One region of the Kitasatospora sp. NPDC048239 genome, then DNA from elsewhere that is predicted to be linked to it. Evidence: riboswitches for the same ligand, from Rfam matches in the RefSeq annotation. Region 1 holds a riboswitch; the other holds the start of a gene.
The links. Region 1 has a riboswitch for cyclic di-AMP ahead of ACGFZP_RS04870 (transglycosylase family protein). Riboswitches for the same ligand answer to the same signal wherever they lie in the genome.
Positions count from the first base shown of each region.

Region 2: it holds a riboswitch for cyclic di-AMP, as region 1 does, so the genes downstream of both, ACGFZP_RS34170 (peptidoglycan DD-metalloendopeptidase family protein) here and ACGFZP_RS04870 (transglycosylase family protein) in region 1, are expected to answer to the same signal.

Region 1 covers NZ_JBICZP010000002.1:193,123-197,565, forward strand. Annotated here, with positions in the region: gene ACGFZP_RS04865 (cytochrome P450) at 1-1,060, shown strand, start outside; cyclic di-AMP (ydaO/yuaA leader) riboswitch at 1,271-1,442, shown strand; gene ACGFZP_RS04870 (transglycosylase family protein) at 1,448-2,356, shown strand; gene eno (phosphopyruvate hydratase) at 2,684-3,970, shown strand; gene ACGFZP_RS04880 (septum formation initiator family protein) at 4,115-4,443, shown strand, end outside.
Region 2 covers NZ_JBICZP010000018.1:135,550-139,992, reverse strand. Annotated here, with positions in the region: gene purB (adenylosuccinate lyase) at 1-601, shown strand, start outside; gene ACGFZP_RS34175 (MFS transporter) at 609-2,150, opposite strand; cyclic di-AMP (ydaO/yuaA leader) riboswitch at 2,462-2,621, shown strand; gene ACGFZP_RS34170 (peptidoglycan DD-metalloendopeptidase family protein) at 2,625-3,668, shown strand; gene ACGFZP_RS34165 (DUF2470 domain-containing protein) at 3,967-4,443, opposite strand, start outside.

The DNA of each region.
Region 1 (4,443 bases):
GATGACCCACCTGCTGAACATCGACCCGCCGGACCACACCCGGCTGCGCCGCCTGGTGTCGAAGGCGTTCACGCCGCGCCGGATCGCCGCGTTCGAGCCCCGGGTGCAGCAGCTCACCGACCGGCTGATCGACGGCTTCGCGCAGCGCGGCTCGGCGGATCTGATCCACGAGTTCGCCTTCCCGCTGCCGATCTACGCGATCTGCGACCTGCTCGGTGTGCCGCCCGAGGACCAGGACGACTTCCGGGACTGGGCCGGGATGATGATCCGCCACGGCGGAGGCCCGCGCGGCGGCGTGGCGCGCGCGGTCAAGCGGATGCGGGCGTACCTGGCGGACCTGATCCACCGCAAGCGGGCGGACCTCGGCGACGACCTGATCTCCGGCCTGATCCGCGCCAGCGACCACGGTGAGCACCTGACCGAGAACGAGGCCGCGGCGATGTGCTTCGTACTCTTGTTCGCCGGCTTCGAGACGACCATCAACCTCATCGGTAATGGCATGTACGCGCTGTTCCGCAACCCGGACCAGCGGGCACTGCTCCAGGGGTCGATCGCCCGCGGCGAGACCGGCCTGCTGGACACCGGCATCGAGGAACTCCTGCGCTACGACGGGCCGGTGGAGCTGGCGACCTGGCGGTTCGCGACCAGTCCGCTGACCATCGGCGGGGTGGAGATCCCGGTCGGCGACCCGGTGCTGGTGGTGCTCGCGGCGGCGGACCGGGACCCGGCGCGGTTCGCCGCCGAGAACACCCTCGACCTGGCCCGCGCCGACAACCCGCACCTCGGTTTCGGCCATGGCATCCACTACTGCATCGGCGCTCCGCTGGCCCGGCTGGAGGGCCGCGCCGCGCTGTCCACCCTGTTCACCCGGCTGCCCGATCTGAGGCTCGCCGAGACTCCGGAGAACCTGCGCTGGCGGGGCGGTCTGATCATGCGCGGGCTTCGCGAACTGCCGGTGGAATTCACGCCGGAGATCCCGGTCGGCACATCGGCTGACGTGCAGTCCGAGGGCCCGCCGGAGGACCCGTCCGGCGACCCCTCCGAGACCTCGACGCGCTGACGGGACGTCGCCGCTACCCCGGTATGGCCGATCTGAACCGCCATCAATCCGGACATATCTGCTCCGTTGGTAGGCGATCGGCCACGCGCCGTAATTTCTATGTGATACCGGCGATATGAGCTTGTGATTGATGTGAGGATCTGTCTACTCTCCCTGAAGTTCGCAGCTGCGGACCTCGTGTGCGGAACGCCGAATCCTGCCCGCCGCTTCACGGGAAACCGACCAGACCCTTGGGCAGGGGCGGGGGACCCAGGTTTAGTGCCGTTCCCCACGGCTTGGGGTGAAGCCGCCCGCGCGGGCTGACAGCCTTCCGCGCGACGCGGCCGGGCCACCTCCCGGTCCGAACCCGACAGCTCACCTCGCAGGCGTGCGGAGAGGGACACCTTCATGCTGTTCGTTGGAACCGGCCGTCACCGTCGTCGCACCCAGACCGAGAAGGCCATCGCCGTCGCAGGCGTGGCAGGCGTCGGACTCGCACTGCCGCTCCTCTCCGCCACCGGCGCCTCGGCGGCCCCCGTCTCCACCTGGGACGCGGTCGCACAGTGCGAGAGCGGTGGCAACTGGAGCATCAACACCGGCAACGGCTTCTACGGCGGTCTGCAGTTCACCCCGAGCACCTGGAAGGCGTACGGCGGCGGCTCCTACGCCCCGCAGGCCAACCAGGCCAGCAAGGCCCAGCAGATCTCCGTGGCCGAGAAGGTCCTCGCCTCGCAGGGCCCGGGCGCCTGGCCCGTCTGCTCGCAGAAGGCCGGGCTGAGCAAGGGCGGCGCGCCGGCCTCCGTCGACACCTCGACGGACGCCAAGCCCGCCGCCCCGAAGCCGGCTCAGAAGCCCGCCGCCCAGCAGCCGGTGGCCCCCAAGCCGGTCCAGAAGCCGGCGGCCCAGAAGCCCGCCGCGCAGCAGCCCGTGCAGCAGTACACCCAGACCCCCGGCTTCTCCGGCCAGTCCGGCTGGGACGCCGACGCCAAGGTGTTCTGGTACCAGAACAACGGCGCCTGGTACTGGACCAGCCACCAGAGCGTCTACCAGCAGTACGCCGGCCAGGCCGGGTACCAGGGCGCGAGCCAGGACACCCGCCCGGCCGCCGCCCCGGCCGCTCCGGCTGCTCCCGCCGCCCAGGCCGCCGCGCCGAGGAGCGGTCACGGCTACACCGTCCAGTCCGGCGACACGCTGTCCACCATCGCCGCCGGCCAGAACCTCTCCGGCGGCTGGCAGGCGCTGTACGACGGCAACCGGGGCACCGTCGGCGGCGACCCGGACCTGATCGTCCCCGGCCAGGTGCTCACCCTCGGCTGACCGCCGCACCCCGGCCGCCCGCACCCGCCGCAACCACGGCGCCCACGGCAGCCAGGAGCGCGGCACCCCGCGAGCTCCGCAGCCGCGACCACCGACGCGGTGTCACGAAGGGGGCCGGTTCGGCCCCCTTCGTCCGCCTCTGGGTACATCCCATCGGTCAACCAGGTGAACTACCGGTGGGTAGCCAGGCCACACGCTGAGACGGGACCGAGGCCGACGTGGCCCTGGGAGCCCGTGCGGTTAGGCTCTGGTTCGTAACGACTCCGCAATCGTCCCGCCGACATCACCACCGTCAGCGGGACCCCTGCTTCCGCTAGGAGATGCCTCGTGCCGTCCATCGATGTCGTCGTAGCCCGTGAGATTCTCGACTCGCGTGGCAACCCCACGGTCGAGGTCGAGGTCGGCCTCGACGACGGCAGCACCGGCCGTGCCGCTGTCCCGTCGGGTGCCTCCACCGGGGCCTTCGAGGCCCTGGAGCTTCGCGACGGTGACAAGAACCGCTACTTCGGCAAGGGCGTGGAGAAGGCCGTCCTGGCCGTCATCGAGCAGATCGGCCCGGAGCTGGTGGGCTACGACGCCACCGAGCAGCGCCTGATCGACCAGGCCATGCTCGACCTGGACGCCACCCCGGACAAGTCCTCGCTCGGCGCCAACGCCATCCTGGGCGTCTCGCTGGCCGTCGCGCACGCCGCCTCCGAGGCCAGCGACCTGCCGCTGTTCCGCTACCTGGGCGGCCCGAACGCGCACGTCCTGCCCGTCCCGATGATGAACATCCTCAACGGCGGCTCGCACGCGGACTCCAACGTCGACATCCAGGAGTTCATGATCGCTCCGATCGGCGCGGAGTCCTTCTCCGAGGCCGTCCGCTGGGGCGTCGAGGTCTACCACACGCTCAAGGGCGTGCTGAAGGAGCGCGGCCTGTCCACCGGCCTCGGCGACGAGGGCGGCTTCGCGCCGAACCTGGACAGCAACCGCGAGGCCCTGGACCTCATCACCGAGGCCATCAAGAAGGCCGGCTACGTGCCCGGCAAGGACATCGCGCTGGCCCTGGACGTCGCCGCCTCCGAGTTCTACAAGGACGGCGCCTACCAGTTCGAGGGCAAGGCGATCTCCGCCGCCGAGCTCATCGAGTACTACGCCGAGCTGGTCGCCGCGTACCCGCTGGTCTCCATCGAGGACCCGCTGGACGAGTCGGACTGGGACGGCTGGAAGGCCATGACCGTCAAGCTGGGCGACAAGGTCCAGCTGGTCGGCGACGACCTGTTCGTCACCAACCCGGCCCGCCTGGCCAAGGGCATCGAGACCGGCACCGCCAACGCGCTGCTGGTGAAGGTGAACCAGATCGGCTCGCTGACCGAGACCCTGGACGCCGTCGAGCTGGCCCAGCGCAACGGCTACCGCTGCATGATGTCGCACCGCTCCGGCGAGACCGAGGACGTCACCATCGCCGACCTGGCCGTCGCGACCAACTGCGGTCAGATCAAGACCGGCGCCCCGGCCCGCTCCGAGCGCGTCGCCAAGTACAACCAGCTGCTGCGCATCGAGGAGATCCTCGACGACGCCGCCGAGTACGCCGGCCGCGGCGCCTTCCCGCGGTTCAAGCACGAGGGCTGAGCACGACGGCCGAGCCCGGGGGCCGAGCCCGTCCGGTAGCGCACGCCTGACCGGTGCCCCGCCGTTCACCCCGTAGGGTGGGCGGCGGGGCACCGTCGCGACCAGGAGGGGATACGGGAGATGGCAGGCTGGAGGATCCCGGGCTTGGCGGCCCGGCCTCGCTTCACGAGCCGGGCGACCGTCCTCGTCCTGGTGCTCTGCTCGCTGGTGGCGATCCTGGCCTATCCGACGCGGCAGTTCATCTCCCAGCGTTCCGAGATCTCCGCCCAGCGGGCGAAGGCCGAGCACGCCAGGCAGCAGGTCGAGCAGCTGCGCCGGGACAAGGCCCGCTGGCAGGACCCGGAGTACGTCAAGGCGCAGGCCCGCGCCCGGCTGCACTACGCGATGCCGGGGGAGACCCCGTACATCTCGGTGCCCCCGGCCGGCCAGGGTGCCGTCGGCTCCTCCGCGCCAGCCGGACCGCCCCCCGCCAA
Region 2 (4,443 bases), on a different contig from region 1:
CCAGGTCGGCTCCTCCGCGATGCCGCACAAGATGAACACCCGCTCCTGCGAGCGCGTCAACGGCCTGGCCGTCATCCTGCGGGGCTACGCCTCGATGACCGCCGAGCTCGGCGGCGACCAGTGGAACGAGGGCGACGTCTCCTGCTCGGTGGTCCGCCGGGTCGCGCTGCCGGACGCCTTCTTCGCGTTCGACGGCCTGCTGGAGACCTTCCTGACCGTCCTCGACGAGTTCGGTGCCTTCCCCGCCGTGATCGAGGCCGAGCTGGACCGCTACCTGCCGTTCCTCGCCACCACCAAGGTGCTGATGGGCGCGGTGCGGGCGGGCGTCGGCCGGGAGACCGGGCACGAGGTCATCAAGGAGCACGCCGTCGCCTCCGCGCTGGCGATGCGGGCCGGTGCGCGGGAGAACGAGCTGCTGGACCGGCTCGCCGCCGACGAGCGGATCCCGCTGGACCGGGCCGCGCTGGACACGCTGCTCGCCGACCGGCTGTCCTTCACCGGTGCGGCCGGCGCCCAGGTCGCCGAGGTGGTCCGCCGGATCGAGGCCGTCGCGGCCGCGTACCCCGAGGCCGCCAAGTACGCCCCGGGTGACATTCTCTGACGAGTCGTCAGCCTGCTGAAGGCCCCGTCGCCGATCCGGTGGCGGGGCCTTCGCCATGCCGCGTCGCGAGGTGGCCAGGGTCCAGCGGCGGGCCGTTGGTGCCGCAGGTCCACTGGCAGTCCGGCTCGGCCACCGGGTGGTCCTCGGCGGCCAGCACGTTGCCCCGGACGGAGGTGAAGGCCACCACCGCGCCGGCGACCAGCAGTCCGGCGCAGATCAGCATCGCGGTGTGGAAGGCCGAGTCCACCGAGGCGGGGACCTGGTAGGCGTCGCCGCTCAGGCCGGCCAGCGCCGGCAGGGCGGCGACCGCGAGCAGGCCGGCCGCGCGGGCGGCGGCGTTGTTGACCCCGCTGGCGATGCCCGCGTGGCGGACCTCCACCGCGGCCAGCACGGTGGCGGTCAGCGGCGCCACCAGCAGCACCATCCCGCAGCCCATCACGGTGACGGCGGGCAGGACGTCCGCCCAGTAGGAGGCGTCCGGCCCGATCCGCAGCATCATCAGCACGCCGGCCGCGCAGAGCAGCGGGCCGAGGGTGAGCGGCAGCCGCGGTCCGATCCGCTTGCCCAGCCGGCCGGCGCGGGCGGACAGCGCCAGCATCAGCACGGTGATCGGCACCAGGGCCAGCCCGGAGACCAGGGGGGAGAACCCCGAGACGATCTGCAACTGCACGACCAGCAGGAAGAAGACGCCGCTGAAGGCCGCGTACACGCAGAGGGTGACCAGGTTGACGGCGGTGAACAGCCGGGAGGAGAAGAGGCCGAGCGGCAGCATCGGCTCCGCGGTGCGGCGCTCCACGGTGACGAAGGCCGCGCCGAGGGCGAGGCCGGCCGCGCCGGTCACCCAGACCATGGGGGAGAGCCCGCCGCCCGCCGCCGTCAGCGCGTAGGTGATCGCGCCGAGGGCGAGCGCGGCGAGGGCGGCGCCGAGCACGTCGAACCGCCCGGTGGCGCTCTCGTCCCGGCTCTCCGGGACGTGCCGGGACGCGACCGCGACCACCAGGACGGCGAGCGGCACGTTCAGCAGGAAGATCCACCGCCAGCCCGGGCCGTCCACCAGCCAGCCGCCGAGGAAGGGCCCGATCGCGGCCGACACCCCGCCGAGGCCGGACCAGAGGCCGACCGCGGCCGAGCGGTCGTCCGGATGGAAGACGGCCTGAAGCATCGCCAGCGAGCCGGGGGTGAGCAGCGCTCCGCCGATGCCCTGGACGGCCCGGGCGGCGATCAGCACCCCGATGGTGGGCGCGGCGGCGCAGGCCGCGGAGGCGAGCGCGAACCAGACCACGCCGAGCAGGAAGACCCGGCGCCGCCCGTAGCGGTCGCCGAGCGCTCCGCCGAGCAGGATCAGCCCGGCCAGGGTGAGCAGATAGGCGTTGAGGGTCCACTGCAGGGCGGCGAGCGGAGCACCGAGATCGGTGCCGATCCGGGGCAGGGCGACGTTCACCACCGTGCCGTCGAGCATCGCCATGCTGGAGCCGAGCACGGTCGCCAGTAGTACCCAGCGGCCCTGCGCGGTGCCCAGGCGCAGGGTGCCGGCCTCGGAGGTGGCCACGGCCTGATCGTGCGCCCCCGGGGGTCGACGTGACAAGGGTCACCGGCGGTGTGTCGGTGGATGGCTTTCCGTACTTGATCGCATGCGCACCGGTCATGAAATGGGCGGAGCGTGGTCGAACGATCGCGCGCGGTCAATGGATTGTGTGCGCACCGCGTAGCCGATCATTCGGAGCGTCACGGCGCCCCGGGCTTTTGTTGCGGGTTCAAGAGATCGACATTGCTTCACCCGGACGGATGGGTTTTAGTTCAGCGACCGCCCGGCATTAGCCCGGGTGGCCACCGGGTGGAACGCCTAGTCCTGCCGCTGCCCGGTGGTACGAACTGAACTCTGTTCGGCAGGAGCGGGGGACCCAAAGGTAAGTCGCCGGACCGGAATTCACGGTCCGGCTTGGGGTGAAGCCGCGTATGCGGCCGGGCAACTCCAGCCCGAACCCGACAGCTCACCTCGCAGGCGTCGGAGAGGAAATACCCCATGCCCGCACAGGCTCGTCGTATCGCCCTGCCCCGCGCCGCCCGCATCGGTATCGCCACTGCCGTCACCGGCGCCGCGTTCGCCCTCCCGCTGGTGACCACCATCAGCGCCCAGGCCCACACCGCCCCGGCCGCCAAGGCCGGGCAGACCAGCACCTGGACCGGCGCCACCAGCGTCGACGCCACCCCGGCCGCGGCTCCCGCCGCCGCCGAGCAGGCCGCCCCGGCCGCTGCTCCGGCCGCCGCCCCGGTCGACCAGAGCTACAAGGTCGTCGGCGGGGACACCCTGTCGAAGATCGCCGCCGCCAAGAACGTCGAGGGCGGCTGGCAGGCGCTCTACGACCACAACCGCTCGGTCATCGGCGGCAACCCGAACCTGATCTTCCCGGGTCAGCAGCTCGCGCTGGCCGCCAAGGCCGCTGCCGCTCCGGCCGCCGCCGAGGCCGCCAAGCCGGCCGCCCCCGCCGCGAAGCCGCAGGCCTCGCAGGACTCGGTCAAGCCGGCCGCGAAGCCCGCCGCCCCGAAGCCGGTCCAGGCTGCCAAGCCGGCCCAGGCCCCGGCCACCAAGCCGGCCGCCCCCGCCGCGAAGCCGGCCGCCCCGGCCGCCACCCCGGCCCCGGCCGCCGTCGCCAGCACCTCGGGCTACGTCTCCCCGGTCGCCAACCCGAAGCTCGGCACCGCCTACGGCGTGGCCGGCTCGATGTGGGCCTCCGGCCACCACACCGGCGCCGACTTCGTCGCCTCCACCGGTACCCCGCTGCGCGCCATCGCGGCCGGCACCGTGGTGAAGGCCGGCAACGGCGGCGCCTACGGCAACGAGGTCGAGATCAAGCTCGCCGACGGCAAGTACGCCCAGTACGCGCACCTGTCCTCGATCGGCGTCTCGGTCGGCCAGACCGTGACCGCGGGTCAGCAGATCGGCCTGTCGGGCGCGACCGGCAACGTGACCGGCCCGCACCTGCACTTCGAGATCCGCACCGGCTCGGAGTACGGCTCCGACATCGACCCGATCGCCTACCTGCGCGCCCACGGCGTCAGCATCTGATCGGTCGTCTCCACTGGCCGGTCGGCTGCGACCGGTCGGCTCTGATCGGCCGCTTTCGAGCGGCCCTCGGACCACCGCTGGACGCGGGGCGAACGACCTCCGGGATGGTCATGTCGGGTGACCGCTCGACCGGGGGATCGCCGCACCACCAGCGGCACCACGGGCGCGGGACACGCCCAGGCCGGCCCGGTTCGCGAACCTCCTTCGCGAGCCGGGCCGGCCGCTGTCGTTTTCCGGATCCGTTTTGTGACGATCCGTCATATCGGGTTGTGCGTGCGGTTGTCCGCCCGTCCATCGGCTAGTGCCGGTGGGCGGGCGCCCTGTTGTGGGCGACGGTGAGCAGCTGGTGCACCTGAAGCCCGAAGTCCTCGGTGTCCCTGGCGGGTTCGGGGAAGACCAGGCGGACGTCGCGGTGGCCGTGCGGGTGGTCCAGGCGGAGTACCAGGCCGTACCGGTCGAGGGCGAGCGGGCGGACGTCGGGGCGCTCGGCGAGCAGGTTCGGGTCGAGCAGCCGGGTCAGTGCGGCGAGCGCCTCGGGGTGGTCGTCGGCCAGGTGGGTGAGCAGTCCGGCCTCGTGGCGGGCGAGCGGGTCGGGCCCGGCGAGGGCGAGGTCGGCGCCGGTGAGTGCGGTGGTGCCGTACGGGGTGGAGAGCACGGCGTGTGCGACGTCCAGGCGCAGGTGGACGCTGAGACCGTCGTCGGCGAGGTGGACGAGGTGGAGGCGGCCGGCCAGGGAGACCCGGCCGCGCACGCGGTCGCGGACGGCGACCGGGGC